4 regions of the Streptomyces sp. NPDC051576 genome follow, and region 4 is predicted to be linked to each of the others. Evidence: riboswitches for the same ligand, from Rfam matches in the RefSeq annotation. Region 4 holds a riboswitch; each other region holds the start of a gene.
What was found. A riboswitch is a leader RNA that binds a small molecule or an ion and turns the genes downstream of it on or off. The one in region 4 is predicted to bind cyclic di-AMP.
Positions count from the first base shown of each region.

Region 1 (7,443 bases), on a different contig from region 4:
GCCGACCACCACTGGCTCGCCCTCGCCTGCGACCTGGCCGCCGACTGCCCGCCCTCGGACACGGCGTTCAGCGTCGGCGCGGTGGTGGTCGCGCGGGACGGCACGGAACTGGCCCGGGGCCACTCCCGCGAGGCCGGCGACCCGGTGGTCCACGCGGAGGAGGCGGCCCTGGCGAAACTGGCCCCGGGGGACCCGCGCCTCGCGACCGCCACGGTCTACACGAGCCTCGAACCCTGCACCCACCGTGCCTCCCGCCCCAAGCCCTGCGCCCGGCTGATCCTCGACGCGGGCGTAGGGAGGGTGGTCACGGCGTGGAGGGAGCCGGACACCTTCGTGACGGGGGCGGACGGGAGCGGGATGCTGGCGGCGCGAGGAGTGTCGGTGGTGGTGCTGGGGGAGTACGAGGAACGGGCGATGACGCCGAACCGGCATCTGCTGGGCTGAGGAGCTCCGCTCGCGGGGGTGAGCAACTCCGGTGTTGTCAAGTGGTGTTGGGACCACCCCTGGGGGTGCTGCTGGACGGCTGTCGGGCTGAACAGGCCGTTCATAGCATCGCGACCATGATGAATCCGACGAACGGACAACGAACGGGCACCACCAGGCGGACGGCGCTGCGCGGGCTGGGACTCTCGGCGGCGGGCCTGGCCCTGGCGACCGGGCCCGGCACCTCGCCGGCCGCGGCGAATCCGCGTCCCGGGCCCACCACCTACGTGCTGGTGCACGGCACCCACAGCGCGGGCGCGTTCTGGATGCCGATCGCGCGGGAGCTGACGCTGCGCGGTCACCGCGTCGTCATGGTGGACCAGCCGCGGCACGGTGCGGAGGCTTTCGTGCCGGAGTCGTACCAGCGGCAGGACCTCAAGGCGATGGCGGTCGAGCCCTCCCCGTTGGAGGGCCTCGGGCTGGAGGACTACGAGGCACGCGTCACGGGCATCGTGCGGCGGGCGGCACGGAACGGCCCGGTGGTGCTGGTCGGGCACAGCCTGGGTGGCGTATCGGTCAGCCGGGTCGGCGACGCCGTCCCGCATCTGCTGCACCACATCTGCTACATGGCGGCCTTCTGCCCCAGCCGTGTCCTGCCCTCGGCGGACGCCTGCACGGCGGCACCCGAGAACGCGAACGCAGTCAGCCCGGTCGAGCTGGTGGTGGGCGACCAGGACCGGCTCGGTGTATTACGGCTGAACTTCCGGACGGGCGACAGCCATGCGCTGTCCCTCCTGAAGGAGATGATCTGCGCGGACTATCCCGATGCCGAATTCCGCCGGACACTGGCCGGAATGCAGACCGACGAGCCCATAGCCGCTTATGCGGGCCGGGCGGTCGGCCGGGCCGGTTCCTGGGGACGTATTCCCCGCACCTACCTGCGTTTCGGCAAGGACCGGACGATCGCCACCGCACTCCAGGACAGGATGATCGCGGAAGCCGACGCGCTCACGCCCGACAACAGGTTCCATGTGCACAATTTCGCGGCGGCGTCGCACGTCGGCCCCCTCGATCCCGTCCCGGTCGCGGAAATCCTGGACACGCTCGCGGGGTAAGGGGACTAAGGCGAGGCTCAGGACCATGGGGATATCCGTCACCGTCTTGGCCTGCCCGGAGACCCGGTTCGACGAGCACGGCAACCCCGTCGACAGCTCCAAGACCCCCGAGCAGGGCGCCGCCACCCAGGTACGGGCCGCGACCTCCCGGCAAGTCGACGGCCTCGGCGGCGTCTACTGCGCCACCGCCCGCCAGGACCGATCGGCCCATCAGATCCTGCGCCCCACCGCCCTCCCGGTCACGCTCGCAATAACCCGGTGCGGACAAAGCGGAGGTAGGACACATGAGGGCAGTGGGCCGGCGGCACGTCAGGGCGGTGCTCGGCGCGGGCGTGGTCGTGGGGCTTCTCGCCTCGTGCGGGGCCGCGGACACCGGGACCCGGACCATGGCGCGGGCGCTGCCCGCCGACGCGGCGTTCACGCACCCCGGAGTGCTGGTCAGCAAGGGGCAGTTGGACGTCGTACGGAAGAACGTGGCCGCCGGGAAACAGCCCTGGCTGAAGGCGTACTTCGGGATGCGGGACAGCAAGTACGGGTCGTACAAGTACACGGCGAAGCCGTACGCCGACGTCGACTGCCCCTGGAACGGCAAGGCCGCGCACGGGTGTGTCGAGGAGCGCGAGGACGCGATCGCGGCGTACACGCAGGCCCTGCTGTTCAGCATCACCGGGAAGCAGCAGCACGCGCTCAAGGCCCGCGAGATCATGGACGACTGGTCGGCGAGGATGAAGGAGCACACCTCCGAGGACGCCGGACTGCAGACCGCGTGGGCCGGGTCGACGTGGGTGCGGGCGGCGGAGATCGTGCGGTACGCGCCGGGGGCCGGGTGGCCGGCGGACCGGGTCGAGCGGTTCGAGACCATGCTGCGTACCGCCTATCAGCCGGAGGTCACCAAGAACCTGCCCGACTACAACGGCAACTGGGACCTCGCGATGACGGACGCGGCGATCGGTATCGCCGTCTTCCTCGACGACCACCGGGCCTTCGACGCCGCCGTCAAACGCTTCCGCGACCGGGTGCCCGCCTACTTCTACCTCGCGAAGGACGGGAAGGTGCCGCTCACCCCGGTGGGCTCCACCGTCACCACCCCGCAGAAACTGACGACGTACTGGTTCAAGCAGACCACCTTCAAGGACGGCGTCGCCCAGGAGACCTGCCGCAACTTCAAGCACGTCGGGTACTCGCTGGCGGCCACCGCCCATATCGCCGAGACCGCCTGGCACCAGGGCGTCGACCTCTACAAGGAGGTCAAGGACCGGCTGGCCGCCGCGCTCGACCTCCACGCCCGCTACCAGCTCGGCGAGCCCGCGCCCGCCTGGCTGTGCGGCGGCAAGGTCGACCGCAGCATGGGGCCCGACCTGGAGGTTCCCCTCAACCACCTGGAGGGCCGGCTCGGCATGAAGCTGCCCTTCGCGCACAAGCTCGCCGAGGAGACCCGGCCGGCCGGCAGCGACGACCTCTTCGTCTCCTGGGAGACCCTCACGCACGCCGGGAACCCGGGCGACTGACACTCGTGTGACTTCGGACCCCGCGAATGGCGTATAGTTGGGAACACAACGGCGCGGGGTGGAGCAGCTCGGTAGCTCGCTGGGCTCATAACCCAGAGGTCGCAGGTTCAAATCCTGTCCCCGCTACTCAAGGCCAAGGGCCGGAATCCAGATTCTTTCTGGATTCCGGCCCTTGGTGTTTCCGCCCCTTCCCCTATCGGGTCACCCCGCTCGCCGCCCTCCCCCGGCCACGAAAAACTGGACGCGTGGAGGAGGGTCCGTATGTGCGAGCCGGCGGGCGCCTGCCCGGCGATCCCGTGCCCGACCCCGGCCTCGGCCCCGACGAGGGACGGCGGATCCCGTACACCCTCGCCTTCGTCCGCCGACTGCCCGCGCTGCTGCTGGTCGTCGGGGCGTTCTACGACTACCTCACCCCGCAGGACTTCACCGCGGCCCCGTTCTTCACCGCCGCCCCGCTCGTCGCCGCCCCGCTCTACTCGCGGCGCGGGACCGTACTCACCGGCCTGGCCGCGGTCGCCGTCGTCCTCGCCATCCACCTGAAGCTCGGCATCGTCCTGCGGATCGACGCGGTCACCGAGGCGGTCACCGTGGTGACGGTCGCGGGTCTCGCCGTTCTCATCAACCTCCTCGTCCGCCGCAGCAGCGAACAGCTCGCCTCCGTACGCGAGATCGCCGAGGCCGCCCAGCGCGCGGTACTGCCCGAACCCGCCGAGCGGATCGGCGGGTTCGAGATCGCGGCACGGTACGAGGCGGCCCAGGAGGGCGCGTCCATCGGCGGCGACCTGTACGCGGTGCAGGACACCCCGCACGGCGTACGGCTGATCGTCGGCGACGTGCGCGGCAAGGGCATGGGCGCGGTCGCCGCCGTCGCCGTGGTGATCGGGGCGTTCCGGGAGGCGGCCGAGCAGGAGACCACCCTGGAGGAGGTCGCCCAGCGGCTGGAGCGGGCGCTGGCCCGCGAGGGCACCCGGCGCGACGGCCTCGACGCGTTCGAGGGGTTCACCACGGCCGTCCTCGCCGAACTCCCGCACGGCGACGGCGTCGTACGGATCGTCGACCGGGGTCACCCGCCGCCGCTGCTCCTGAACGCGGACGGCACTGTGGAAACCCTGCTCGTCAAGGAACCCGCACTGCCGCTCGGCATGGGCGAGTTGGGGTTCTGGCCCGACCGCGCCCAGGAGTTCCCGTTCCCGGGCGGGGCCACGCTGCTGGTGTACACCGACGGTCTGTCCGAGGCCCGGGACTGCCACGGCGTCTTCTTCGATCCCGGGGAGCGGCTGGCCGGACGGACCTTCCGCAGCCCCGAGTCGTTGCTCGGGATCCTCGCCAAGGAGGTGCGCCGGTACTCCGGGGGCGGGATGTCGGACGACATGGCGATGATCGCCGTACGCCATCCATGAACGGTGTCACCAGGTGTGATCGGGCGAGCGCCCTCCGCATAACAACTGACATACCGTCAATAGCTGTGGGAATTCTGAGACTTGGTCAACTCGCCCGTTTTTCGCCGGTCGTGGGCCCTTCGTCCAGCAAGGAAAGGTTAATGATCAAGCGGAACAGCTTGGAATCGGGTGCCCGGGTCTATTAACGTTCGATAACGCAGCGCGGTCGTCCCAGCCGTCACAAGAGACGGCTCCGTGCGCACGCGCCGAATCCCGCAAGGGAACCGGGGAACCACCACTTGGGGTGAATCGCTCGTCGACCGCCGTGGGAACACGACAGGTTTACGCGCGTAGGAGACCTTCCTGCTCCGAACCCGTCAGCTAACCCGGTAGGCGAGAAGGAAGGAAAGGAGCACGCCCACGTGGCGTCCAACCAGGCTGCCCCAGAAGCCCCGTTCGTGTACGGCGGTTACCGCCCCGACGAGGGCCCCTGGGAGGAGTGGAACCCCAGCGCGGAGTCCGTTCCCCCCAACCGCGGCAAGCACCGTGTCGCCAAGCAGCGTGGTGGCGGGGGATTCGCCCGCAGCTCCACCGTCCTGGGTGTCGGTGTCATAGCCGCCGTGAGCGCCGGCGGGATGGCCAGCGCCAACACCGGCAAGCCGCCCGTCTCGATCTCCCTGCCGGACCTGCCCTCCGTGGGGCATCTGCTGGACGACTCCTCCAGCACCCCCAAGGGTTCCGCGACCGCGCTCAGCAGCGTCGGCGTGACCTCCACCGAGACCGCCAAGGGCACCTCGGACGCGGGTGAGCTGCTGCGCAACCGGATCATGGAGCAGGCCGAGCTCCAGCAGCTCCAGGTCGACGGCAAGTCGCAGGCCGCCGCCGAGGCAGCCGTCGCCAAGCAGGTCGACGACGCCGCGGCCAAGGCCGAGAAGGACGCCGCCGCCAAGGCCGCGGACGCGAAGGAGGCCGCGGAGGCCGCCGCCAAGAAGAAGGCCGAGGCCGCGAAGCTCGCCGAGCTGGCCAAGCAGTACACCCTGCCGGTCGGGTCGTACACGATCACCGGCACCTTCGGTCAGGCCGGCACCATGTGGTCCTCCGGCTACCACACCGGGCTCGACTTCGCGGCGCCCACAGGCACGCTGATCAAGGCCATCCACAGCGGCACGGTCACCGAGGCGGGCTGGGCCGGGTCCTACGGCTACCGCACGATCATCACCCTCGACGACGGCACCGAGCTGTGGTTCTGCCACCAGTCCTCGATCAACGTCAGCGTCGGGCAGAAGGTCGCCACCGGTGACGTCATCGGCCGCGTCGGAGCCACCGGCAACGTGACCGGGCCGCACCTCCACCTTGAGGTCCACATCAACGGCGCCGCGACCGCCAGCGACCCGGCGCCCTGGCTGCGCAGCAAGGGCCTCAACCCCTGAGCCACCCGGCGATCCTGCTGGAATATCGGGTTCCGGTCCGGCTGTTGACGTAGAGCATGACTTCTCTTCGCAAGCTGGGCCGGTCCGACCTCGACATCTTCCCGCTCGTCCTCGGCGGCAACGTCTTCGGCTGGACCGCCGACGAGGCGGCCTCCTTCGCCGTACTCGACGCGTACACGGCCGCCGGGGGCAACTTCGTCGACACCGCCGACTCGTATTCGGCGTTCGCCGCGGGCAACCAGGGCGGCGAGTCCGAGACGGTCATCGGCAAGTGGCTGGCGGCCCGCGGCAACCGCGCCGACGTCGTCATCGCCACCAAGGTCAGCCAGCACCCCGACTACCCGGGCCTGTCCGCCGCCAACATCAAGGCCGCGGCCGACGCATCCCTGCGCCGCCTGGGCACCGACTACATCGACCTGTACTACCCGCACTTCGACAAGGAGGACGTGCCGGTCGAGGAGATCGTCGGCACGCTCGACGAGCTGGTGCGGGCGGGCAAGGTGCGGCACATCGCCGCCTCCAACATCTCCCCGGCGCGCCTCCAGGCCTCCCTCGACCTCTCCGACCGCGAGGGCCTGGCACGCTACGTCGCCATCCAGCCGCACTACAACCTCGTCTCCCGCGACACCTACGAGGGCGAGCTGCGCGACGTCGCCGAACGCGGCGGCCTGTCGGCCCTCCCGTACTTCGCGCTCGCGGCCGGCTTCCTCACCGGCAAGTACCGCCCCGGCACGACCGTGGAGAGCGCACGGGCCGGGCGCGCGGCCCAGTACCTCGAATCGGAGCGCGGCCAGCGGGTCCTGACCGCCCTGGACGAGATCGCCGAGGCCCACGCCGCCCCCGTCGCTACGGTCGCCCTGGCCTGGCTCGCCGCCCGGCCGACGGTCGCCGCGCCGATCGCCTCCGCCCGGACGGTGGAGCAACTGCCGGCGCTGGTGGCGGTGGCGGAACTGGAGCTGACGGAGGGGGAGTTGGGGAAGTTGACGGAGGCGTCGGCCTAGGTCGTGGCCGTGAAGTCCCGTCGTTCACCCGCGGGGCGGGACTCGTGGCGGGTTGGTGTCGCCGGTCGGTGCGGCGAGTGGGGGCGCCTCCCGCGCCCTTGCGGCAGTGGGGGCGCGTGCCGGGGGGAGTCGTGAGGCAGGCGGGGCCTTGCGGACACGGTCTGGGGGCTTCGGTGGGTCGGGTCACGGGGAAGCGACGGCGATTGGTCGGCGTCGGTGGGCCGGACTGGAGCTGGCGGACGCGGAGTTGGGGAAGCTGGCGGAGGCGTCGGCCTAGGTCTCCGGTCGGTCGAGGCACGGCAAAGTGCTGGGGACCGGTCGGCGCCGCCGGTGTGTGCGGTCGGTGCGGTGGAGGAGGCGCCGGATCTCGCCGGCTGCTGCCGCGGGCGACGCGGAGCGATGGGGCTCGTCCCGGTCCAGCGGGGCCGGGGGCGGGGAGAGCGACTGCACTGCCTCCAGGACCTCCAGGACCTCCAGGACCTCCACGCCTTCGAGGCGGTGAGAGCGTGGGCCGCGTCCAGCCTCTGCGGCCGGTCCTGAGGGTCGTCAGGAGTGGTACGGGTTGTACACGGAGTAGGGGGCCGCCG
Region 1 covers NZ_JBFAZO010000003.1:20,313-27,755, reverse strand. Annotated here, with positions in the region: gene AB0M63_RS09860 (dihydrofolate reductase family protein) at 1-444, shown strand, start outside; gene AB0M63_RS09855 (alpha/beta hydrolase) at 711-1,538, shown strand; partial or broken gene AB0M63_RS09850 (oxidoreductase) at 1,609-1,716, shown strand; gene AB0M63_RS09845 (alginate lyase family protein) at 1,823-3,046, shown strand; tRNA gene AB0M63_RS09840 (tRNA-Met) at 3,099-3,172, shown strand; gene AB0M63_RS09835 (PP2C family protein-serine/threonine phosphatase) at 3,292-4,446, shown strand; cyclic di-AMP (ydaO/yuaA leader) riboswitch at 4,680-4,836, shown strand; gene AB0M63_RS09830 (M23 family metallopeptidase) at 4,848-5,855, shown strand; gene AB0M63_RS09825 (aldo/keto reductase) at 5,912-6,856, shown strand; gene AB0M63_RS09820 (hypothetical protein) at 7,256-7,396, shown strand; gene AB0M63_RS09815 (PrsW family intramembrane metalloprotease) at 7,403-7,443, opposite strand, start outside.
Region 1: linked by a shared signal. The riboswitch ahead of AB0M63_RS09830 (M23 family metallopeptidase) and the one ahead of AB0M63_RS01000 (transglycosylase SLT domain-containing protein) in region 4 are both predicted to bind cyclic di-AMP.

Region 2 (7,443 bases), on a different contig from region 4:
GCCGTCGATGATCATGTCGCCGGGCTCCATGAGCGCGGCGAACTCGTCGATGACCGCGTCGGTGGCCGGACCGGCCTGCACCATGATCATCAGTCGGCGGGGGCGTTCGAGCGCGGCCACGAACTCCTGTGCCGTCTCGGCCGGGACGAAGGCGCCCTCGTCGCCGTACTCCTTCATCAACTCATGGGTGCGGTGCGGCGATCGGTTGTGGACGGCGACCGTGTAGCCGTTGCGGGCGAAGTTGCGGGCCAGGTTGCGGCCCATCACTCCCAGGCCGGTGACACCGATCTGGGCGGTCGCGTCGGTGGCGGGGGTGTTCGGTACGGGTGCGTTCATGGGGTGCCTGTTCTCCGAGTCGGTGACGTGGCGGGTCGGCGCGGGGCGCCCATGACCGCAGGTACGGCTGTGATCACGAATTGACTCGAAGTCCGGGAACCCGATTCGGGATTCATGTTGGCGCCCGGCCGTCGGACCGCGCTCTCAGCAGCCTGTTCCGGTCGGCGCGAACGTCACGCGCGTGTGCTCGTCCGCGAGGCGGACGTCGTCGTAGGCGGCACGTGTGACCTGGTACCAGACGTCGTCCCTGCCGGTGTCGCCGCCCACGTCGTCCAGGCTGACGCACCACCGCTCCTTGCGGACGACACGGGTGTACGTCTCCGTGCCGCTGCGCACCTTCGCGCACTTCCGGTACCGCTCCGTGGTGTACCAGGTGCGGGTCTTCTTCTTGGTGCCCGTGCCCGAACTGGACGTGTGCCGGACCTGCTTGGTGGCCGAGGCGCACTTCGTGACGGTGTGCGGGCGAGTGGCCCTCGTCGTCTGCCGGGCGAGGTGACGGACCGAGTCCCGGAGCCCGGTGACGGTGTCGGGGGTCTGCCGGGCTGTCGCTGCGGTGCTGGTCCCACCGGTGCCGGACGCGGATCCAGAGCTGTCGCCGCCCCCGCATGCGCCGAGCGTTCCGATCAGAAGTGCCGTCAACCCGGTCGTGATCAGTCGCTTGGTGAACATGTCCCCGCTGTCTGTGAATTGGAAGCGGTCAGCGTAGCTGATCACCGGCGGACCTCGGCGGGGCTCGGGCCTGCGCTTCCTGCGCTACAGGGCACCCGCGGTGGCCGGAACCTTCGAGGTGACGGGGAAGCGGGCCATCGGGGTCCACGCGGGCTGCGGGGTCTTCGCCCGCACCGGTACCGGCACGATCGTGGCCTTCTTGGGTTCCGGGACCGCCGTGCGACGGCGGTCGGTCGCGAAGACGTACAGCCGCAGCAGCAGGAAGCGGGCGAGGCCGGCCAGACCGGAAGCGCCGAGGTACACGATCTGCTCGGTCAGCGTGCCGGGCGAGGACTGCACCAGGTGCAGGACGAGCATCGCGGCGCAGGTCACCACGTAGGCCGCCGCGGCCGAACCCGCGGACTGCCAGTGCTGGCGCCATCCGGCGCGGCCGCCCGACCCGAAGGTGAAGCGGGCGTGCAGGTCGGTGCAAAGGAGGGTGGAGGCGACGGTGATCAGCGCGTTCGCCAGGGCCCAGGCCATCTGCCCGGCGAGCAGGGCCACGGCACCGCTGGAGAGGAGTCCGACCCCGCCGCCCAGCAGCACGAACCGGGCGAAGGAGGCGAGCGGACCGGGGGCGGCCGGGGTACGGGTCGCGTTGTCCATGGCGGTCTCCATCCGCTCCGTACGCTGTGCCTCGGTGATCCGGCCGCGTATATTTCCTTGACTTACTCAACTATAGCGGATTGCTTGAGTTACGCAAGTTATTTTTACGGCGATGGTTCCGAGGACATCGGCACGAGGGGAACAGGGGCGACGATGGGTGACTTACGGGTGCGGTGTGCGACCTTCAATGTGCTGCACGGCCGGCTGATCCAGCCGGACGGCCGCCCGGCACCGGTTCGCCCCGGCGATGCCTCGGCGCCCCTCGCCGAAGCCGTCGCTTCCCTGGACGCCGATGTGGTGGCTCTCCAGGAGGTCGACTGCCTTCAGGAACGGTCGGGTTGCGCCGATCAGGCGGCGGTCGCCGCCGACGCGATGGGCGCGCGGGACTGGCGCTACGGAACCTCGCTGCACTGCCGACTGGTGCCCGGTCGGGGCTGGGTCCGCGATCCCGCCGAGCCCGGCATGCGCGTCCACGGGCCCGAGGGGCGGCGGCCCCAAGTCCCTTCGCACGGCGTCGCGTTGCTGTCCAGGCTGCCGGTCCGGGAGTGGCGGGCCCTACGACTCCCAGCGGCGCCCTTCGGGATGCCCTTGAGGGTCGCCGGGCGGGCCACTCCGGCCCTGGTGCGGGATCAGCCCCGGGCCGCCCTCGCCGCCGTACTGGAAGGACCGCAGGGGCTGTTCACCGCCGTCGCCGTCCATCTCTCGTTCGTGCCGGGCTGGAACATGGGTCAACTGCGCACCGTGCGCCGGTGGATCGCCGATCTGCCCCAACCGCAGCTATTGATGGGCGACTTCAACCTGATCGGCGCGCTGCCTCGAATCGCCCTCGACGCGACCGGCCGGCGCGGCTGGCGGGGGCAGGGCCGACAGGCGACCTTCCCCTCGCATCGCCCGCTCGTCCAGCTCGACCACATCCTGGCGACCGGGCTGGGCGCGGACGCCGTGGGCACGGCGCGGGCGCCCAGGACGGCGATCTCCGATCACCGGCCGCTGGTGGTGGAGTTGTCGCTCTGAGTCAGTTCCACAGGGGGTAGGTCACGACGTGCGCGAACTCGTCGGGCCGTCCGGCGGTGTACGTCAGGCTGATCTCGCTGTAGTGCCGGAGCTGCGGGTGCTTCTTCCAGGGCTGCGGGGTGTCGAGCCGGACGACGACCGGGTACGAGTGGAACTTGCCCGCCGCGCAGTACGGCTTGCAGTCGTTCACCACGTTGAAGCCCGTGGCCGTCGCGGAGTCGGCGCTCCAGTTCGTCCAGTGCAGCGACGTCAGGCGGCTGTTGCCGTCGCCGCAGGCGAGCACGAAGTCGGCGGGGCGCACCTCGGGATGCCAGAGGCAGTCGACGAGTACCGGGTCCGCTCGTTGCTGGTGTGCGGCGGGGGCCGCGCTCGCCGTGGCCGCGGACGAGGTGCCCACGGCCGGCGCGAGCAGGGCGGCGGCGCAGACCGTGACGACTCCGACCATGGTGTGTTTGTACATGTCCGCTCCCCGCCGCCTGTTCGTCCTGGTCGTGCCGCGCCCGCACCGGCGGTGGCCCACCGGCCGGGGCACGGTCGTCGTCTCACTGTCGACGCTACGACCGTGTCCCAGGATGCACCACTCGTACGGACCAACGACACGGCTCGCCGGGGTGGCAAGGGTGTGCACGTATGTGCGACCAGGTCGGGAAGGCCAGGCATCCCGAGCGGATCAGGCGGGCCGCACGGCGCCCCGGATCGCGGCGGAACCCGCGTAGAAGATCGACTCCTCGCGTATCGGCGTCCCCGGGCTCGGCGCGTGGATCATCAGGCCGTTGCCGGTGTAGAGGCCGACGTGGTCGATGCTGTCGTAGAAGAAGATCAGGTCACCGGGGCGGATGTCCGTGAGCGGGACCAGTGTGCCGGCGCCCGACTGTTCCTGGGCGGTGCGCGGGAGCAGGACGCCCGCGGCCTTCCAGGCGGCCTGGGTGAGGCTGGAGCAGTCGTACGCGTCCGGCCCCGCCGCGCCCCACAGGCAGGGCCTGCCGATCTGTGCGCGGGCGAAGGCGAGGGCGATGCCGGTCTTGCTCTGGGTACCGGCATCCGGCGCGACGGGGACCGTCGTGGCGGATGCCGGGCTCATGGCCGGGGCCGAGGGGAGAACGATCTCGGGCGGCATGGTCGGAGCGGTGGGCAGGGTGATCTCGGGGGTGATGGCCGGGGCAGCGGCGAAAGAGACCTCGGGAGTGATGACCGGGGCAGGCGCGTAGGAGACTTCAGGGGCGACGGCCGGGGCAGCCGCGTAGGAGACCTCGGCGGCGGGCGCGGTCGGCTGCCACTCCTGCTGGGGCGGGCGCCAGTCCGGTTCCGGTGTCGTGTACCAGGCGGGCTCGACGGTCGGCTGCTCGGTCACCATGGGCATCTGTCCGGTGGACCAGTCGGTCACCATGGGCATCTGCCCGGTGGACCAGGCCGTCTCCGGGGCGGACCAGGCCGGATCCGGCGGCGGCCAGGTGGCGTTCGTCGGGGCGGTCTCGGTGCGCGGCGCGGCGATGTAGGGGAGCAGCGCCAAGTCCGCGGTGAGCGGGTCGAAGGCCGGCTCCGGAGGGGCCTGCGGGGCGAGTTGAGGCGACTGGACCATCGGCGCGGGCGCCACTTCGAGGGCGGGGACGGGCGGCAGGTCGAGCATGGTCGCCGGTGGTGCTTGCGGCGTCTGGGGCGCGGGGGGCAGTGCGGCGACGGGCCGGGCGGTCAACTCCGGTGTCGGGGTGGTGATGTCGGGTACGGCGGGCGCCGCGGTCAGCTCCGCGACGGCGCGGCTGGGCGGCGCCTGGAGCGCGAGGGCGGCCTCGGGGTCGGGACGTCGCTCGGGCCGGGGTTCCGCCGGGCGGCCGGGAGTCCTGCTGGGCGGGAGGATCGCCGGTACGGTCGGGCCCAGTTGGGCGCGGGCCCGGTCGAACCACTGCCGGGCGACGGCGTCGAGGGCGGGATCGGAAGGCCGCGACGCACCGGGTCGGGGGTTGACGCGCTGACGCGGGCCCCCGGACATCGCACGGGTGGCGTTGTAGTTTCCGGTGGCCGTCTCGGCCCTGTCGTAAAGGGAGTTGATCCGCCGCTGGACTTCTTCGCGGCTGGGTCGGTCGTCCACGGTGGGGCCACTGCCTCCGGTGCGCGTCCTTCGTTCTGCCGGCATGGCAGACGTGCTCCTTCCGTATCGCGCCTACCGGGTTAGCTGTCGGGTTCGGGCGTCGATCACGGAAGGTTTGCCCTACGGCCCTTGCCCTGCTGGGCAGTTGGGCCGATTCACCCCAAGTCGGTTGGGTCCCCGGCTCCGGCTGCCGCGAGCGGCGCACCGGACTCGGCGCAAGCCGTGCGGCCCGGCGCCGATCGCCGGAGTTAGTCGCAAGGCCTGGGCGTCAACCTAGCCAACGTGTGTGCCTCGTGTGAAGGTTGAAGCGCGATATGTCCGATACGTATTTGTGACCTTTACCTCGTCCTGGGTGTGGCGAGCGCTCATGGGTCGGCGGAGTCAGGCGTTCCGTATGAGGTCGCTATGAATTTTCGGGACGGTTGAACACACTGGGACCCGGCCCCGTATTGGGGCGGGGGATGTCCATGCCGGGACGAGCCGGGCCGACCGATACGTGTAGGAGCACTTCCTTGGCACGCAACACGCGCAGACGCCCAACGGGCGCACGCCGCGCGACGATGGCAGCAGTCGCCCTGATGCTGGGCGGCGGAGGACTGGTGGCGGCGAACGTATACGCGTCGGCGTCCGAAGGTGGCTGGGGTGGTGACTCCGCCCAACAGGGCACCCCGGACGCGGCATCGCGAGGCGCGACGATCGACTGCCCTGACATCGGCACCCAGTTGACGACGGTCCCGGACGAGGCGAAGACCGACGTCGACAAGGAACTCGCGCTGCTCGACCAGCAGATCACCGAGGCCTACCAGAAGCTGCAGGACTCCACGGAGTCCATACGCCAGGACGCCTCCTTCGCCGACAACGCGATCATGAATCCGTTGAAGGAGAAGCGGGCCGCGACCATCGGACGGATCGGCGACGCCATCGCGCGCGTCGGAGACCGCCCGGAGGGACTCGACGCGCTCGCCGCCTGCACACTGATCGCGCCCAAGAACGACACCGGTGACCAGGGCGGCAGCAGCGAGGACCCGAGCAGCGCCGCCGGTGACCAGGGCCAGCAACAGGGCGACGGCCAGGGCCAGCAGCAGTCCACCAACGGGCCCGTCGCCTCGGACTACGCGGACATCACCTCCGTACAGCCCAACGTGAACACCCCGAAGGACCAGGGGGACGCCTCGACCGGCACGTTCGTCACCGCCTGCGGTGTGAACGCGAACGGCCTGTTCAACTCCGACAACGTCATCGTCGCGCCCGGAGTCACCAACGGCGCCCACCACTTCCACGACTACGTCGGCAACCAGTCCAACAACGCCTTCGCCAGCGACCAGGATCTAGCGAACGCGAACACGAGCTGCGAGAACCCGGGCGACAAGTCCACTTACTACTGGCCCGTGTTGCGCCTGCAGAACGGGAAGCAGGAGCGGGACGCGGACAAGCCCGGCGGCGGCACCGAGGGCAACTCCGGTCAGATCGTGACCGCGAAGGCAGCCACGCTGACGTTCGTGGGCAACCCGCAGAGCAAGGTCGTCGCGATGCCGCGCCTCCTGCGCATCATCACCGGCGACGCCAAGGCCTTCGTGAACGGCCCGGCCAACGCCAACGCCTCCTGGAGCTGCACCGGGTTCGAGGACCGGCAGCTCAAGGACAAGTACCCGCTGTGCCCGGCGGGCAGCGACGTCGTACGCACCTTCAAGTTCCAGAGCTGCTGGGACGGCCGCAACATCGACAGCGCCAACCACCGCACCCACGTGGCCTTCGAGGATGCCGAAGGCGCCTGCCCGGCGGGCTTCGAGGCCATTCCGCAGTTGGTCCAGCGGATCGTCTACGACGTCGACGCGCCGAGCCTCCAGGACGGTGGCAAGACCACCCCGTTGTTCGCGGTGGACTCCTTCCCGGAGCAGCAGCACAAGCCCGTCACGGACCACGGCGACTTCATCAACGTCTTCGACGAGGGCCTGATGAAGGACATGGTCAACTGCATCAACAACGGTGATAAGTGCGGCGCCGGGACGGACAACGACCCTGGATCGGGCGGCGGTTCGGGATCCGGATCGGGGTCGGGCTCCGGTTCGGGCGGCGGTTCGGATTCGGGCGGTGGTTCGGGTTCGGGTGAGCCGCAGGAGTCCCCGACGGCCACCGACACGGCGACGGCGGCGCCCAGCGCGACCGCGACCGAGCCCGCCGGGAACGGCGGGAATGACGGAAACGGTGGAAACAGCGGGAACGGGGGGAATGGCGGCAACGGCGACAACGGTGGAAACGGCGACACCAACGACCAGCCCACCGTCGCGCCCGCGACGAGCGCCCCGGACACCGCGACCACGGACCCCAGCTCGTTGACGTCCGCTGTCGCGGTGCCCAAGGCCGACACGAAGACCGAAGGGTCGAACGCGACGCCGACGCAGGGTGGTTCGGACGACAACGCCGGTACCGGCGGTGAGGTCGGCAGTGCCGTGGAGACGCCGCCCACGAACTCCTCGGGCGGGGAGAGCTACGCCGCCGTGGCTCCGCAGACCGAACCGCAGGCGCAGGGCGGGCTCGCGGAGACCGGGGCCAACCTGTGGCCCGCGGTGGCCGGCGCGCTGCTTCTCATTGCCGGGTTCGTGGTGCTCTACCGGGGCAAGCGCAGCTCACGCTGACACCACGCACAGCGGTATCAACGACGGCCCGGCCGCCCCCAACTGGGGGCGGCCGAG
Region 2 covers NZ_JBFAZO010000009.1:204,569-212,011, forward strand. Annotated here, with positions in the region: gene gndA (NADP-dependent phosphogluconate dehydrogenase) at 1-336, opposite strand, end outside; gene AB0M63_RS28620 (hypothetical protein) at 481-1,005, opposite strand; gene AB0M63_RS28625 (GtrA family protein) at 1,090-1,650, opposite strand; gene AB0M63_RS28630 (endonuclease/exonuclease/phosphatase family protein) at 1,804-2,664, shown strand; gene AB0M63_RS28635 (hypothetical protein) at 2,666-3,124, opposite strand; gene AB0M63_RS28640 (NlpC/P60 family protein) at 3,335-4,795, opposite strand; cyclic di-AMP (ydaO/yuaA leader) riboswitch at 4,804-4,976, opposite strand; gene AB0M63_RS28645 (DUF1996 domain-containing protein) at 5,311-7,386, shown strand.
Region 2: linked by a shared signal. The riboswitch ahead of AB0M63_RS28640 (NlpC/P60 family protein) and the one ahead of AB0M63_RS01000 (transglycosylase SLT domain-containing protein) in region 4 are both predicted to bind cyclic di-AMP.

Region 3 (7,443 bases), on a different contig from region 4:
GGGTGCAGCCGCTTGGGGCCGGCGAAGGGGAACGGGGAGCAGCGCTCGCCCCAGACCGGGTCGAAGAGGACCCGGTGGCCGTCGATCTCCGCCAGCACGCTGGAGTGCCCCATCCAGGTCAGCCGCAGCCCGGTGGCGGCGGGCCTGGCCAGGTCGGCGAGGGTGGTGGCGTGCACGGGCAGCGTGCCGGCGGGGGCGCGGCGGGCGCGTGCCTCCTTGTCGAGGTAGGACTTGCCCATCTCGCGCATCGTGCCGCCGGAGGGGCGGACGTTCGTGTTGCCCCCGGGATTCTGGAAGACGCCGTCCTTGAAGTGGGGTGATCTGCGGATGCGCGCCAGGCGCTCGCCGCTCGGGTCCGCGCCGAAGGCCGCGGGCCGCAGCGCGCGGAGCCCGGGGCTCAGGGTACGGATTCCGGTCACGGTGCCTCCAGGTGGAGTCGGTCAGGCTTTCCATTATGGTCGACCCCTCTGACAACGACGGCGCATCGGCGTCACGGGGGCCGCTTTCCAAGGAAAGACCAAAGTTCCGCGCCCGGGGTTGACACCCGAAGGACCCGAGGCACGGAATTCGATCTTCCGTTGACAGGACCCGACGCCGCTTCCGATACTGACTCGCCGTTCAGTACTCGTCCTGTCGGCCCGTGCCGCGAGGAGTCCGTATGACCGCGCCCCTGATGTCGCTCACCTGGACCGACCACGTCACCGGCCGCCAGGGCTTCCTGGTCGTCGACCGGCTGGTGCGCGGTGTGTCGAGCGGCGGTCTGCGGATGCGGCCGGGCTGCACCCTGGAGGAGGTGACGGGGCTCGCCCGCGGCATGACCATGAAGGAGGCGCTGCACTACGACCCGGAGGGCCGTTACGTCCCTCTCGGCGGTGCGAAGGGGGGCATCGACTGCGACCCACAGGATCCGGTGTCGTACGGCCTCCTCGTGCGCTATCTGCGGGCCATGCGGCCGTACATCGAGAGCTTCTGGACGACGGGTGAGGACCTCGGGCTCAGCCAGGACCTGGTCGACCGGGCCGCCGCGGAGGCGGGGCTGGTGTCGTCGATCCAGGCCGTGTATCCGCTGCTCGACGACGAGGCGACGGCGCGGCGGCGGCTCGCGGACGCCTTCGCGGTCGAGGTGGACGGCATCGGTCTCGACGAGTTGGTCGGCGGCTGCGGGGTCGCGGAGTCGGTGCTCGCGGCGCTGGACCGGGCGGGGGTGCCGTACGCGGGGACACGGGTCGCCGTGCAGGGGCTCGGCACCATGGGCGGGGCCACGGCACGGTTCCTCACGCGCGCGGGGCTGATGGTCGTGGCCGTGGCCGACATCAAGGGCACGATCGCCAACCCGGCCGGGCTCGACGTGGACGCGCTGCTCGCGGCGCGGGACGCCTACGGCACCGTGGACCGCCGCGTGCTGCGCCCCGACGACCGTGAACTCCCCGGCGAGGACTGGCTGTCCGTCGCGGCCGAGGTGCTGGTTCCGGCGGCCGTGTCGTACGCGATCGACACCACGAACCAGCGGGGGATCACCGCCCGCTGGGTCGTCGAGGCGGCCAACATGCCCGTGCTGCCGGAGGCCGAGGAGGCGCTGGCCGAGCGCGGGGTCACCGTTCTCCCGGACGTGGTTGTGAACTCCGGGACGAACGCCTGGTGGTGGTGGACCCTCTTCGGCGACATCGGCGCGGACGCGGACGAGGCGTTCGCCCACACGCGGCGGTCGATGCGCGCCCTGATCGACCGGATGCTGGCCCGCGCGGAGGCCGACGGCACGACACCGCGGGCCGCCGCGCACGCCATCGTCGCGGACCGGCTGCCGGTCATCGCGGAGCGGTTCGGCTGGTACCGGTGAGGCACGGAGCGACGCCTTCGCGGGCCACGGATTAGGGTGATCGGGTGGCGAGAGTGCGGTTGAGCGTGGCGGAGCGGCGGGCGGAGTTGTTGCGGGCCGCCGTGGAGCAGATCGAGGCGCGGGGCGTGGCGGCGGTCAGGATCGCCGACGTCGCCTCGGCGCTCGGGGTGAGCAACGCGCTGGTGCTCTATCACTTCTCGACCAAGGAGAAACTGGTCGCCGCCGCGTTCGCCTTCGCCGCGGAGGACGACCTCGCGCATCTGCGCAAGCTGCTCGGCCGCCGGACGACCGCGCTACGGCGGCTGCGGTCCGCGGTGCGCTGGTACGCGCCGACCGGGCAGGCCAAGGGCTGGCGGCTGTGGATCGAGGGCTGGGCGGCGGCCCTGCGCGAACCCGCCCTCCTGGACGTCACTCGCGATCTCGACCGGCAGTGGAAGCAGGCGCTCGCGGAGGTCGTCGCCGAGGGAGTCGCCGCCGGCGAGTTCCGCTGCCCGGACCCGAACGGCACCGCCCTGCGCCTCACGGCCCTCCTCGACGGCCTCGCCGTACAACTGACGGCGTACGCGGGAGCGGTGCCGCGGGCGCGGGCCCTGGAGTGGGTGGACGAGGCACTCGCTCGCGAACTGGGTTTGGAACGGGCGGCGTTGACCGCCACGTCTTGAGTCGGGCGGCTGCGCGGTCGGGGTGACGGATCAGGGCTCGGCATACGCCGACACCCGCCCCGATAGAACGGCCCGCACGCGCGCGTGCGGGCCCAACCCCTCCCCCTCAGGCCACCGACTCGATCCGCATCTTGATGTCGTTCGGTGACAGCGCTCCCTTGGCCTCCACATGGTCGCCCGAGGACTCGCCGCGCAGTCGCCGCCCGATCCATGGCACCAGGTATTCGCGGGCCCAGTGCACGTCGTCGCGCCGGATGTCGAGCGGGCCGCGCGGTGGCAGCGGGGGCCAGGGCTGGTCCGGATCGGCCGGGACCTCCACGCCGAGGACCTGCCCGGCGCGGAGCGCCACGCGCGTGTGCCCCTCGGGAGAGAGGTGGAGCCGGTCGCCGTCCCAGGCCCGCCGGTCCTGGACCGTCTTCAGGGACCACAGGTCGAGCACCGGGCAGCCGTACCGGTCGGCGATGGCCCGCACATGGCCGTTGTACGTGGCGATCTTGCCGCGCAGATGCTTGAGCACGGGCACGCCACGGGTGTCGAAGCCGGTCGTCACCATGACGGTGCCGACGGCGGCGGTGAGGTCGGCGACCGCGCGTTCGAAGCGCTCGGCGACCTCGTCGGGGTCGGTGCCGGGACGGATGATGTCGTTGCCGCCCGCACAGAAGGAGACCAGGTCGGGGCCGATCTCCTTGGCGCGGGTGAGCTGGTCGGCCACGATCTGGTCGAGGAGTTTCCCGCGCACGGCGAGGTTGGTGTACTCGAAGTCGCCCTCGGGCCGCCGATCCGCGAGCAGTACCGCGAACCTGTCGGCCCAGCCGACCATCGCCCCGTCGGGCCCGGGGTCGCCGACGCCCTCGGTGAAGCTGTCCCCCACCGCCACGTACGACCCGATCACTGATCTGCTGTCACTCTTCGAATCGTCTGCCACGGCAACCATAATTCACCCTGGACTGTGACCTACGCGATCGTATTTACGGGTTGACGGTCGGTGAGATAAGCCACTTGTAAAGGGTTGTCCAAAGTCGGAATAAGTCTCTGATCAGGGGCGTTGACTACGGAACCGCCGCGCCCCTGACCAGGCGTCAGCACCGAACTCAGCCGACGGTGACTCCGTGCGAGCGGAGGTAGGCGACCGGGTCCACGTCCGAGCCGTAGTACGGCGTGGTCCGGATCTCGAAGTGCAGGTGCGGGCCGGTGACGTTCCCGGTCGCGCCGGAGAGGCCGATCTGCTGCCCCTCGGTCACGGTCTGGCCGGCCGAGACGGACAACTGCGACATGTGGGCGTACTGCGAGTACTCGCCGTCCGCGTGCCGGATCACGACCTCGTTGCCGTACGCGCCGTCGTAGGCCGCCGAGACGACCGTGCCCGCGGCGATCGCCTTGACGGTGGTGCCGGTCGGGACCACGAAGTCGACGCCCGTGTGGTAGCCGCTGGACCACATGCTGCCCGCGACGTGATAGCCGGTGCCGATGGTGGCACCGGTCACGGGAAGCGCGTAGCCGGTGGAGGTGCTCTTCGACGAAGAAGCCGAAGACGCCGAAGAAGAAGACGAAGAGGCGCTCGTCTTCGACGAGTTCGACGAGTTCGACGAGCTGGACGACTCGGTCTTGCCCGTCCCGCTCGTCGTGGCCTTCTGGCCGAGGGTGAGCTTCAAGCCCGGGTGGATCAGCGACGGATCGCCGCCGATGGCCTCGCGGTTGTCCTGGTAGAGCTTCTTCCAGCCGCCGGTGACGTTCTGGTCCTCGGCGATCTTCGCGAGCCAGTCGCCCGACCGCACCGAATACGTCTTGACGCCCGCCGACTTCGAGGCGGTCTTCTCGACGACCGTCTTCTCGGACGCCGGAACTGACTGAACCGCCTTTTCCGGAGCGGAAGTCGTGGTCGCGGCATGGGCGCCGGTGGCTCCCATGAGCGGAAGGGCGAGCGCTGCGCCGCCCGTTCCGGCTACGGCCATCGAGCGGGTGAGGCGCTGGGACTTCGGGCGGCGGTGCTTACCCTTCGCGGGCATGACGAATTCCTCTCCGGCGCCTGCGAGGTGAGCTGTCGGGTGCGGGCTGGAGATGCCCGGCCGCGCGCTGGTCGCGGCTTTACCCCAAGCCCGTTCCGGAGACCGGAACAGGCGTCCTACCTGTGGGTCCCCCGCTCCTGCCGCATTCGGGTGGGTGTGTGCGGAGTCCGGTCGGCGGCAGGATTGGGCGTCCGTCCGGATTGGTGGCGAACGTAAGCGAGGAAGACGCAAAGGGACAAGCAGGAGGTTCCACGGATTTGCGTTTCTTGTGGCCTCCTGTGGGAATTAACAGTCACCCTCCGTGAATTCCCACCGGACTCCCGCCTCAATTCCCCTGGAAAAGCACGCCAATTACGTGAACATGACGAACGACGTACGGTCACGAATATGACTCTGCTCACGTACCTTCTCCTCAGCTTCCTTTATTCCAGAGCGAGTTGGACTAAGGCTGCAATTAGGACAGAAGGTTCAGATGCGACGCAGTCGGAGAACCGTCGCATCAAGGTCACCGTGCAGCCCGGTGCGCAGTCCGTGGTGCAACAGGACCGCACCTCGGTGGACTTCGCCCGTTTCGAGACATTCGTACGACGCTGTCGGGTCGAGCCCACGCAGTCGGAGGGCAGGTACGGGCTCGCCGTAGTGCTGCGCCTGGAGGAGGGCAAGGACGACGGACTCCTCGCCGCGCACGTACTGCACCGCGCTCAGTCCACCCTGCGGCGGGCGCAGCCGGTGGAGGTCGCCGTGCTGGACGAGCGGGCGGATCTCCTTGTAGAGGTCCACCCACTGGCGGGCCTCGGCGAGTTCCTCCTCGGTCCACTCCGAGAGGTCGCCGCCCACGCCGAGCACTCCGGACATGGCACTCACGAACCGGAAGCGCAGACTGCTGACCCGGTCGTTGAGCTGGGTGTTCGGGCTGTCGGTGACCCAGGCCGCCATCACGCGCGCGGGATGGATCTGACTGAAGCCGTGCTGGATGGCGAGCCGGTCGAGCGGGTCGGTGTTGTCCGAGGTCCACACCTGGTCGGTGCGGCTCATGATGCCGAGGTCGATCCGGCCGCCGCCGCCCGAGCAGGACTCGAAGGCCACCTTGGGGTGGGCCGCCCGCAGCCGGTCCAACAGGCCGTACAGGGCGCGCACATGGTCGACCCAGAGGCGCTGCGGATAAGCGTCGCCGGGCCAGCCGGCGTCGGTGAAGCAGCGGTTGAAGTCCCACTTCACATAGTCGATGGGGGCGCTGCTCAGGAGCGTGTCGAGGCGCTCCCAGAGGTACTCCTGGACATCCTCGCGTGCCAGGTTCAGCACGAGCTGATTGCGGAACTCCGTCCGCTTTCGTCCCGGTTGGAACTGCACCCAGTCGGGGTGCGCGCGGTACAGGTCGCTGTCCGGATTGACCATTTCGGGCTCGACCCAGATGCCGAACTGCATGCCGAGGCCGTGCACGTAGTCGGCGAGCGGCTTGACACCGCCGGGGAAGCGGTCCGGGTTCGGCGTCCAGTCGCCGAGTCCGGCGCGGTCGCTGGTGCGCTTCCCGAACCAGCCGTCGTCGACCACGAACAGTTCGACCCCGGCCGCCGCGGCGCGCCGCGCGAGGACGCCCTGCTGCTCCTCGGAGATGTCGAACTGGGTGGCCTCCCAGGAGTTGTAGAGCACCGGCCGGTCCTGGTCCGCGTCCGGGATGACGTACGTCCGCTGGTACGTGTGCCAGGTGCGGCTGGCGCCGCCGTAGCCGCCGTCGCTCCACAGGCCGGCGAAGACGGGGGTCGTGAAGGACTCACCGGGCTCCAGGAGCAGCAGTCCGGAGTCGTCGTACCCGGCGCCGCCGCCGATCTGCACGCGCGCGTCCGGGAGTTGGGCCACGGCGATCCGCCAGGACCCCGACCAACCGAGGGCACAGCCGTAGACCTCGCCGCGCTCCTCGGTCGCGTCGGTGTCGAGGGCGACCCAGGGCAGGTGCTGGTGTCCGGTGTGGCCGCGGCGGCTGCCGATGACCTTCTCGCCGTAGGTGAGCTCGGAGCGCGTCAGCCGGGACTCGGCGGCCCAGCGCCCGTGCAACTGCGACAGCCGCCAACCGTCGCGCTCGGGCAGGGTCCACACGGCGGAGTCGGCGCGCAGCAGCTCCAAGGGCTCGGACCCGTCGTTGCCGAGGGTCGTCCAGCGTTCTACGACGTCGTCGCGCATCCGGTAGTGCAGGGTGATCGCGAGGCCGGTGTCCCGGAAGCGGAGCCGGAGTTCGTCGCCCTCGGTGTCGTACCGCTCGAAGGTCCACTCCGTGCCGCGGCGCTCGGGGGTGCGCACGGACAGGGCGGGCCGGGCGAAGCGGGGGCCGCCCTCGACGGGGTACTCCTCGCGTCCGTCGAGCGGCGACTCGAAGGAGGAGGCCGCGGGCAGCGGGCGGGCGGCGAGTTCCTCGGCGTCGGCGAGGGCGATTGCCGGGCCCCAGTGCAGGTGGAGCAGCTCGTCGTGCTCGGTGAGATGGACGGCGTAACTGCTCGTGGGGCCCGACAGCACCCACGTACGGCCGTTCTCGGCGATCTCCAGCATCAGGTCCCTCACAGATTCGAACAAGTCCACTCAAGCACCAACATCATCAATGGCGCGGACCTGCGAGGCAACGCCTGTGGACAACTCGTTGCCTGTGGAATCTCCCGTCGCGAGTTCGGATCAACGGTGCCGGCCCGGGCCGTTCAGCACTCCACTGAAGCCGGCCGGCAGCGAGGGATTGTCCGCCTCGGCGGCAGGCTCCCGCCGCCGACGGGCTGGGTGGGCCGAACGCCGCGACCGCCGAAACCCCCGAAGTTACGGAGGGATTCGAACTCGTGAAGAACCCGGAACGGGAAATCCCCGAGATCCGCCAGTGGGAAGTGGGATGGCATGTGTCCGACGGGACACATGGTCGTGGGCCTGCACGCCAGAACTCGGACGCCCCTTCGGCTCCGGC
Region 3 covers NZ_JBFAZO010000014.1:70,956-78,398, forward strand. Annotated here, with positions in the region: gene AB0M63_RS37500 (MBL fold metallo-hydrolase) at 1-419, opposite strand, end outside; gene AB0M63_RS37505 (Glu/Leu/Phe/Val dehydrogenase dimerization domain-containing protein) at 659-1,837, shown strand; gene AB0M63_RS37510 (TetR/AcrR family transcriptional regulator) at 1,882-2,499, shown strand; gene AB0M63_RS37515 (SGNH/GDSL hydrolase family protein) at 2,606-3,391, opposite strand; gene AB0M63_RS37520 (LysM peptidoglycan-binding domain-containing M23 family metallopeptidase) at 3,591-4,505, opposite strand; cyclic di-AMP (ydaO/yuaA leader) riboswitch at 4,510-4,672, opposite strand; gene AB0M63_RS37525 (alpha-galactosidase) at 4,974-7,046, opposite strand.
Region 3: linked by a shared signal. The riboswitch ahead of AB0M63_RS37520 (LysM peptidoglycan-binding domain-containing M23 family metallopeptidase) and the one ahead of AB0M63_RS01000 (transglycosylase SLT domain-containing protein) in region 4 are both predicted to bind cyclic di-AMP.

Region 4 (7,443 bases):
GGCCCGCCACGACATCCCCCTGCTGTTGATGCTGGCCTCCTCGCGCGACGAGCGCCGCCGCCTGACCCGGTACATCACCTCGGGCCACGTGGACGGCGTGCTGCTCGTCTCCAACCACAGTGGAGACCCGGTCGCGGCCGAACTCCGGGACGCGGGCATCCCGTTGGTGGCCTGCGGCAAGCCGCTCGGGACCGCCTCCAAGTACAGCTATGTGGCCGCCGCCGACCGTGACGGCGCCCAGGAGATGGTCCGCCATCTCATCGCCCGCGGCCGGCGCCGCATCGGCATGGTCACCGGGCCGCTCGACGCCCCCGGCGGCCCGGACCGTCTCGCGGGCTACCGAGACGTCCTCACCGAAGCGGGTCTGCCCCACGACCCGGCCCTCGTCGTCGAGGGCGACTACCGCCGCACCGGCGGCGAAGAGGCCGCCCGCCGACTCCTCACCCAGGCCCCCGACATCGACGCGGTGTTCGTGGCCTCCGACCTCATGGCCCTCGGAGTCGTCAACACCCTTCAGCAGTCCGGCCGTTCGGTCCCCGATGACATCGCTGTCGGAGGCTTCGACGACTCGGCGGCGGCCACCTCCATCACCCCGGCCCTCACCACCATGCGCCAGCCCTACGACCGCATCAGCGCCGAGATGGTCCGGATGCTGCTGGCCCAGATCGCCGGCGAGGACACGGCGGGCGTCATCCTGCCGACGGAACTGGTCGTCCGGGAGTCGGCATAACGGTCTTCGCTGTAAAACCAACCGGAACACGGGTCAACGGATGTGAAGGCAGCAGCCGTCCGGTTCGTGTCGAGTCGGTGGGGCTTTCCATCCGTATTCTCTGATCATGGCCGCACCCCTCGCATATGCACTGATCGCCACCGACCTGGACGGGACGCTGCTGCGCGGCGACGACACGCTCTCCGACCGGTCCCTCGCCGCGCTGCGGCGGGCGGCGGCGGCCGGTGCCCGGCATCTCGTCGTCACCGGCCGGCCCGCCCCGAGAGTGCGGCCGCTCCTCGACGACCTCGGCTCCAGGGGGCTCGCGGTGTGCGGACAGGGCGCGCAGTTGTACGACGCCGGCGCGGACCGTCTGCTCTGGTCGGTCACCCTGGACCGGGAGTTGGCGGAGACCGCGCTCGGCAAGATCGAGGCCGAGGTGGGCCAGGTGTACGCGGCCGTGGACCAGGACGGGGTGGACGGCCTCACCCTCATCGAGCCCGGCTACCTCATGCCGCACCCCACGCTCCCCGCCGTACGGGTCGAGCGGCGGGACGACCTGTGGGCCGAGCCGATCAGCAAGGTGCTGCTGCGTCATCCCGCCCTGGCGGACGACGAGTTGGCGTGCACGGCGCGCTCGGTGGTGGGTTCGCTGGCCTCGGTCACCATGTCGGGCCCCGGCACCGTCGAACTCCAGCCACTCGGCATCACCAAGGCGACCGGCCTCGCCCTCGCCGCCCGGCACTTGGGCCTGACCCCGGCCGACACCATCGCCTTCGGCGACATGCCGAACGACATCCCGATGTTCGACTGGGCGGCCCACGGCGTGGCGATGGCCAACGCCCATCCCGAACTCAAGGCGGTGGCCGACGAGGTGACGACGTCGAACGAGGACGACGGCATCGCCGTCGTCCTCGAAAGACTGCTGCTGGACGCCGGTTTCTAGTAGGCGCCGTACACGTTGTCGATGGAGCCGTAGACCGCCGCCGCGTAGTTGCAGGCGGCGGTGATGTTCGCGACCGGGTCGTACGGGTCGTACGCCGTACCCGCCACGTGGTAGGCGTTGAACGTCGGGTCGATGACCTGGAGCAGGCCCTTCGACGGGGTGCCCGCCGCCGCGTTGGAGTCCCAGTTGTTGATGGCCCACGGGTTGCCGGAGGACTCACGGATCACGTTGCGGTAGATGCCGTTGTACGTGCCCGGAATCCCCTTCTGCGCCATGATCGCGAGGGACTCGCGGATCCAGCCGTCGAGGTTGTTGGTGTAGCCGGCGGCCGTGGTCGAGGTGGTCGTGGCGGCCGAGGCGGAGGTCGCGCCGACGATCGGCAGGGCGAGGATCGCGGCACCGGTGCCGAGGACGGCGAGGTTGCGGCCGAGGCGGGCGCGGCGGGACTGAGCGGTTGCAGGCATGACGAGGTTCCTCTCCGTCGCCTGCGAGGTGAGCTGTCGGGTTCGGGCTGGGAGGTGCCCGGCCGCGCCCTTGCGGACGTGACTTAACCCCAAGCCGTGCCGGTCGTGCCGACCGGTCCGGCGACTTACCTGGGTCCCCCGCTCCTGCCGTGCGAGATGTTCGTGACTGGGATACCGGACGGCGGCAGGATTCGGCGTTCCGCCCGACAGGCCGGGAACGTATGCGAGAGCACATGTCCGGAACAAGTGGCGGAATCACACCTAACCCCTATTGACCTTGGTCTGAGACGTATGGGGCACTTGATCCTTTGCGCGAGCCAAGGGTCAACTGTCAAACGCCGTAAGGGGAAACGCGGACAGAGCGGGACACAGGTCATCCACAGAAAAGCGTGACCCAACTCACGGGAGGATTAAGAACGGCAAATCGGGCATTCATCCTCAACTGGCAGTTCTCGGAATCCTTTTCTCCCAGGTTCGGTGAAAGATCACCTCTTCGCCTTCGGTGCAGATAACCTCATTCGAGGTAATAAAGTCCGTTTCGTCGCACGTGATCTCCGACCGTGTGCGCACGGTCGTGTCCCAGGCCGACTCCGGCCGGTGCAGCCGGATCGACCAGTCCGAGCGGGTGCGCGCCGACAGCGGATCCGACTCGTCGATCGTGTACGTCTCCAGCGCGTCCTCGGTGAACTCCAGGCCGTCGGGATACACGCGCGTCCCGCCGTAGCGCGGGTCGACCTCCAGCCGCCACTCGCCCTTCGCGACATCCCGCACGACCAGCCGCTCGGGCCGCGGCTCGTCCAGGGTGACCGGCTGGCTCACCCCGAGCGGCTCGGCCTCCTCGGGCTCCTCGAAACGGATGTCGTCGGTGCGAAGGTCATCCGTCAACTCCCGCTCCCGCACGGGGAGTTCGAGCGCGCTGCCCTCCGGGTCCAGGGTGAAGCCGGCCGCCGACTCCGGCTGGGGCCAGATCCACGGCCAGTACGCCGACGACACCGCGAGGCGGATGCGATGGCCGGGCGGGACGGCGTACCCGATGCCGTTCAGCTCGAAGGTCACGTCCTCGGTGGCACCCGGCGTCCACGGCACCGCCCGGTCCCGCCCGTGCCGCGCCGACAGGTTGAGCACGCCCCGGGTGACCAGGGTCGAGGAGCCGTCCGGGGCGACGTCGCACAGCCGGGCGATCACCTGCCCGCGCGGCACCGGGCAGGTCAGCCGCAGCCGCACCCTGGGCCGCCCCAGCACCCAGGTCTCGTCCGGCACCTCGAACTGGAAGCACGCCGACCGCGCGTCCTCGTCCCGCTGGTCCGGCGGCAGATCGGCGTCGTTCCCGAAGGGGAAGAACCGGCCCGCGTCCACACCGGTGTGCATGGGGGAGCGGACGATCACGGGCGCGCCGCGCAGACCGTACGTCGTCGTCTTGACGTGCGGCGAGGGCCAGGACGGCTCGCCGACCCAGCGGCCCGGCAGGGTGTCGTAGACCGTGGCCGGAGGGTGCGAGTCGCTGACGTAGGCGCGTAGTCGGGGGTCGTCGGTGACGCCGGTGTCCTCGCCCTTGAGCCAGTGGTCCCACCAGCGCAGGGTCTCCTGGAGGAAGCCGATCGCGGGGCCCGGCGGCAGACCCCGGTCGGGGTACTGGTGGGACCAGGGGCCGATCAGGCCGCGCACCCGGTCGGGCGGGAGGTGTTCGACGAGCCGTAGGACCGTGTCCCGGTACGGGTCGTGCCAGCCGCCCACCGCGAGGACCGCCGCGCTGATCGCGCCGTAGTCCTCGCAGACGCTGCCGTGCTTCCAGTAGTCGTCCCGGATCTGGTGGGCCAGCCAGGTGTGGATGAACGGGTCGATCTGTTCGAGGCGTTTGAGCCACAGGTCCCGCCAGACGAGGCCCGCGTACTCGGGGTCCGGCGGGCGCGCGACGAAGGCGAGCATGGTGGCCGCCCAGGCGTGCAGGTCGACGGCGAGGGCCGAACCGCCCATGTAGTGCACGTCGTTGTCGTAACGGTCGTCGGTCGAGCAGACCGTGACGATCGCCTTCAACGGCTCCGGCGCGAGGGCCGCGATCTGGAGCGAGTTGAAACCGCCCCAGGAGATGCCGAACATGCCGACCTTGCCGGTGCACCAGGGCTGCGCGGCAAGCCAGTTGACGACCTCGACCCCGTCGGCCAGCTCGACGGCCGAGTACTCGTCCGTGGGCATGCCCTCGCTGTTGCCGTGCCCGCGCACGTCGACCCGGACGGAGGCGTAGCCGTGGCCCGCGTACCAGGGGTGGCGCTGGGCGTCGCGGGGCGCGGTCCAGTCGGTCAGGCGGTACGGGAGGTATTCGAGGAGGGCCGGCACCGGCTCGTCCGTCACCGGGCGCCACACGCGGGCGTAGAGGAGGGTTCCGTCCGGGAGGGGGATGCGGAGGTCCTCATGGGTGCTCTCGTGGGGGAAGGTCGTACGGATGCGCATGAGGGACCCCGCAGGTTCAGTGGACCGGGTGCATGGTGCGGCGCAGCCAGGGCGCGGCGGCCATCACCGCGAGGCCGGCGGCCACCGCGATGGCGCCGTTGACGCCGAAGTAGGCCGGCTTGGAGACGTCGTCGTAGAGCTTCACCGTCTGGGCCTGGATGCCGTTGGCGAGGGCGAGGGACAGGAACCAGAGGGACATGGTCTGGCTGGAGAACGCGGCCGGGGCGAGCTTGGTGGTGGCCGACATGCCGGAGGTCTCCAGCAGGATGTCGCCGAGGCCGAGCAGGAAGTACGAGCCGACGATCCACCAGGCCGACATCAGGTAGGCGTCGTTCGCGTGGCCGGAGGTCGGCACAGCCATCAGCAGGAACGACAGGCCGCCCAGGACGACCCCGATGGCGATCTTGTTGGAGGCGTGCGGCTGGCCGCGGCCCATGCGGACCCAGAGCGCGGCGACCACGGGCGCGAGCCCCACCTCGAAGGCGCCGAGCGCGCTTGCGTACCAGCTCGCGGGGAAGTCGAACCCCAGGATGGTCGTCTCGGCGTTCGAGGCGGCCAGCAGCATCATCGTCGAATAGGCCTGGAAGAGGATGAAGTTGAAGACCGTGGAGGCCAGGAACAGCACGATGTACGGGCGCAGCCGGCCGCGTTCCCCGGCGGTCACCCGGGGGCTCATGAACATCACCGCGAAGTACACGGCCGGGGCGATGACCGAGACCACGGTGAGCAGGTCGACGAAGCGGCCCATGGTCAGCCGGCCGGCGAAGGCCAGCATCACCGCGAGCACGGCGGCGACCGCGACCCCCGCGACGATCAGCCGGACCGCGCGGCGCAGCGCGTCCGGTGCGAGCGCGAACTCCGCGCTGTTCCTGCGCCCGGCCAGGTGACGGCGTCCGGCGACGTACTGGATCAGGCCGAAGGTCATGCCGATCGCGGCGGCCGAGAAGCCCCAGTGCCAGCCCTGGTGGTCGCCGAGCCAGCCCGTGATCAGCGGGCCCGCGAAGGCGCCGATGTTGATGGCCATGTAGTACAGCGCGAAACCGGCGTCCCGGCGCTCGTCGTCCGTGCGGTAGAGCTTGCCGACCATGGTGGCCACGTTGGGCTTGAGCAGGCCGGTCCCGGCGCTGATGAGGCCGAGGCCGACCCAGGTCATCGTCGGCGTCGGGACGGCCATCGCGTAGTGCCCGCAGGCGATCAGGATCCCGCCCCACAGCACCGCGCGGAACGAGCCGAGGATGCGGTCGGCGAGCCAACCGCCCGCGACCGAGACGAGATAGACCAGGGTTCCGTAGGCTGCGGATACGGACGCGGCCGTTCCGGACGACATGCCCATGCCGCCGTGCGCGAGCGAATCCGCGAAGTAGAGGACGAGGATGGCCTGCATGCCCAGGAACGAGAAGCGCTCCCAGACCTCCAGGCCCGAGAGCGTGAGCAGACCCCTGGGCTGGCCGAAGAAGGCGTGGTCGTCCCCGGGTGGTGGCGGGCTGTCGGGCTCTGCTTCAAGCGCGGTTCGAGACACCATCCACTGCTTCCGCCTAAATCTATAGTTATCCGTTCATATCAGGTGATCAAAAACATACCGGTCGTGATCCGATACCGCCCGCCATGGACTGGGGTGGGTGGCACCTGTGATCGAAAGCCGACCGGATACGCTGACTTGAGTGATGGCAGCGACCTATCGACAAACCGTGTGACCGCCCAGGGACACCAGCAGACAGGAGACCCCTCGTGACCGTCGTCGGGCCGTTCGGGCTGAGCGTGCGGGACCAGGCTCTGGAAGCCGATGTCCAGGCCGGAATGACGGCCGTCGAGGAGGGTCTGCTCGAAGCCACCAAGAGCGAGGTCCCCTTCATCACGGAGGCCGCCCAGCACCTCGTGCGCGCGGGCGGGAAGCGGTTCAGGCCGCTCCTCGTGATGCTCGCCGCGCAGTTCGGCGACCCGTACGCGCCGGGTGTCGTGCCCTCGGCCGTCGTGGTCGAGCTGACCCACCTCGCCACGCTGTACCACGACGACGTGATGGACGAGGCGGCCGTGCGGCGCGGTGTGGAGAGCGCCAACACCCGCTGGGGCAACTCGGTCGCGGTCCTCACCGGCGACTTCCTCTTCGCGCGCGCCTCGCACACCCTGGCCGACCTCGGTCCCGAGGCGGTGCGGGTGCAGGCCGAGGCGTTCGAACGCCTGGTCACCGGCCAGATCCTGGAGACGGCGGGGCCGTCCGACGGACGCGACCCGGTCGAGCACTACCTCGACGTGCTGGCCGGCAAGACCGGTTCGCTCGTCGCGGTCGCCTGCCGCTTCGGCGCGATGATGTCCGGCTGCGACGACACGATCGTGGACGTCCTCACCCAGTACGGCGAGCGGCTCGGTGTCGCCTTCCAACTCGCCGACGACGTCCTGGACATCGCCTCCGACGGCCACGAGTCCGGCAAGACCCCGGGCACGGACCTGCGCGAGGGCATTCCCACCCTGCCGGTGCTCCGGCTCCGCGAGCGGGCCGACCGCCTCGGCCTCGCCGAGGACATCGCCCTGTGCGAGCTGCTCGACTCCGACCTCACGGACGACGCCCGCCTCGCCGAGGCCCTCTCCCGGCTCCGCACCCACCCGGCCCTGGAGCACGCCCGCCGGGACACCGTCCGCTACGCCGAGGACGCCCGCGCGGCCCTCGCCCCCCTCCCCGAGTGCGACGCGAAGGTCGCCCTCCTGGAGATGTGCGACGCGGTGGTGCACCGGGCGGGTTGAGGCCGCTCAGTAGCCGCCGCCTCCCGTACCGGAGGTACTGGCGGTCGTGGCCTTCGCCCCGGTGGCTGTCACCGCCCACCAGGTGCCGTCCACGCCCTGGCCGTGGGCCTGCTTGGGCCCGTGGTCCTCGGCATACC
Region 4 covers NZ_JBFAZO010000001.1:211,504-218,946, forward strand. Annotated here, with positions in the region: gene AB0M63_RS00990 (LacI family DNA-binding transcriptional regulator) at 1-730, shown strand, start outside; gene AB0M63_RS00995 (HAD family hydrolase) at 837-1,655, shown strand; gene AB0M63_RS01000 (transglycosylase SLT domain-containing protein) at 1,652-2,119, opposite strand; cyclic di-AMP (ydaO/yuaA leader) riboswitch at 2,125-2,326, opposite strand; gene AB0M63_RS01005 (CocE/NonD family hydrolase) at 2,558-4,567, opposite strand; gene AB0M63_RS01010 (peptide MFS transporter) at 4,584-6,089, opposite strand; gene AB0M63_RS01015 (polyprenyl synthetase family protein) at 6,296-7,306, shown strand; gene AB0M63_RS01020 (hypothetical protein) at 7,313-7,443, opposite strand, start outside.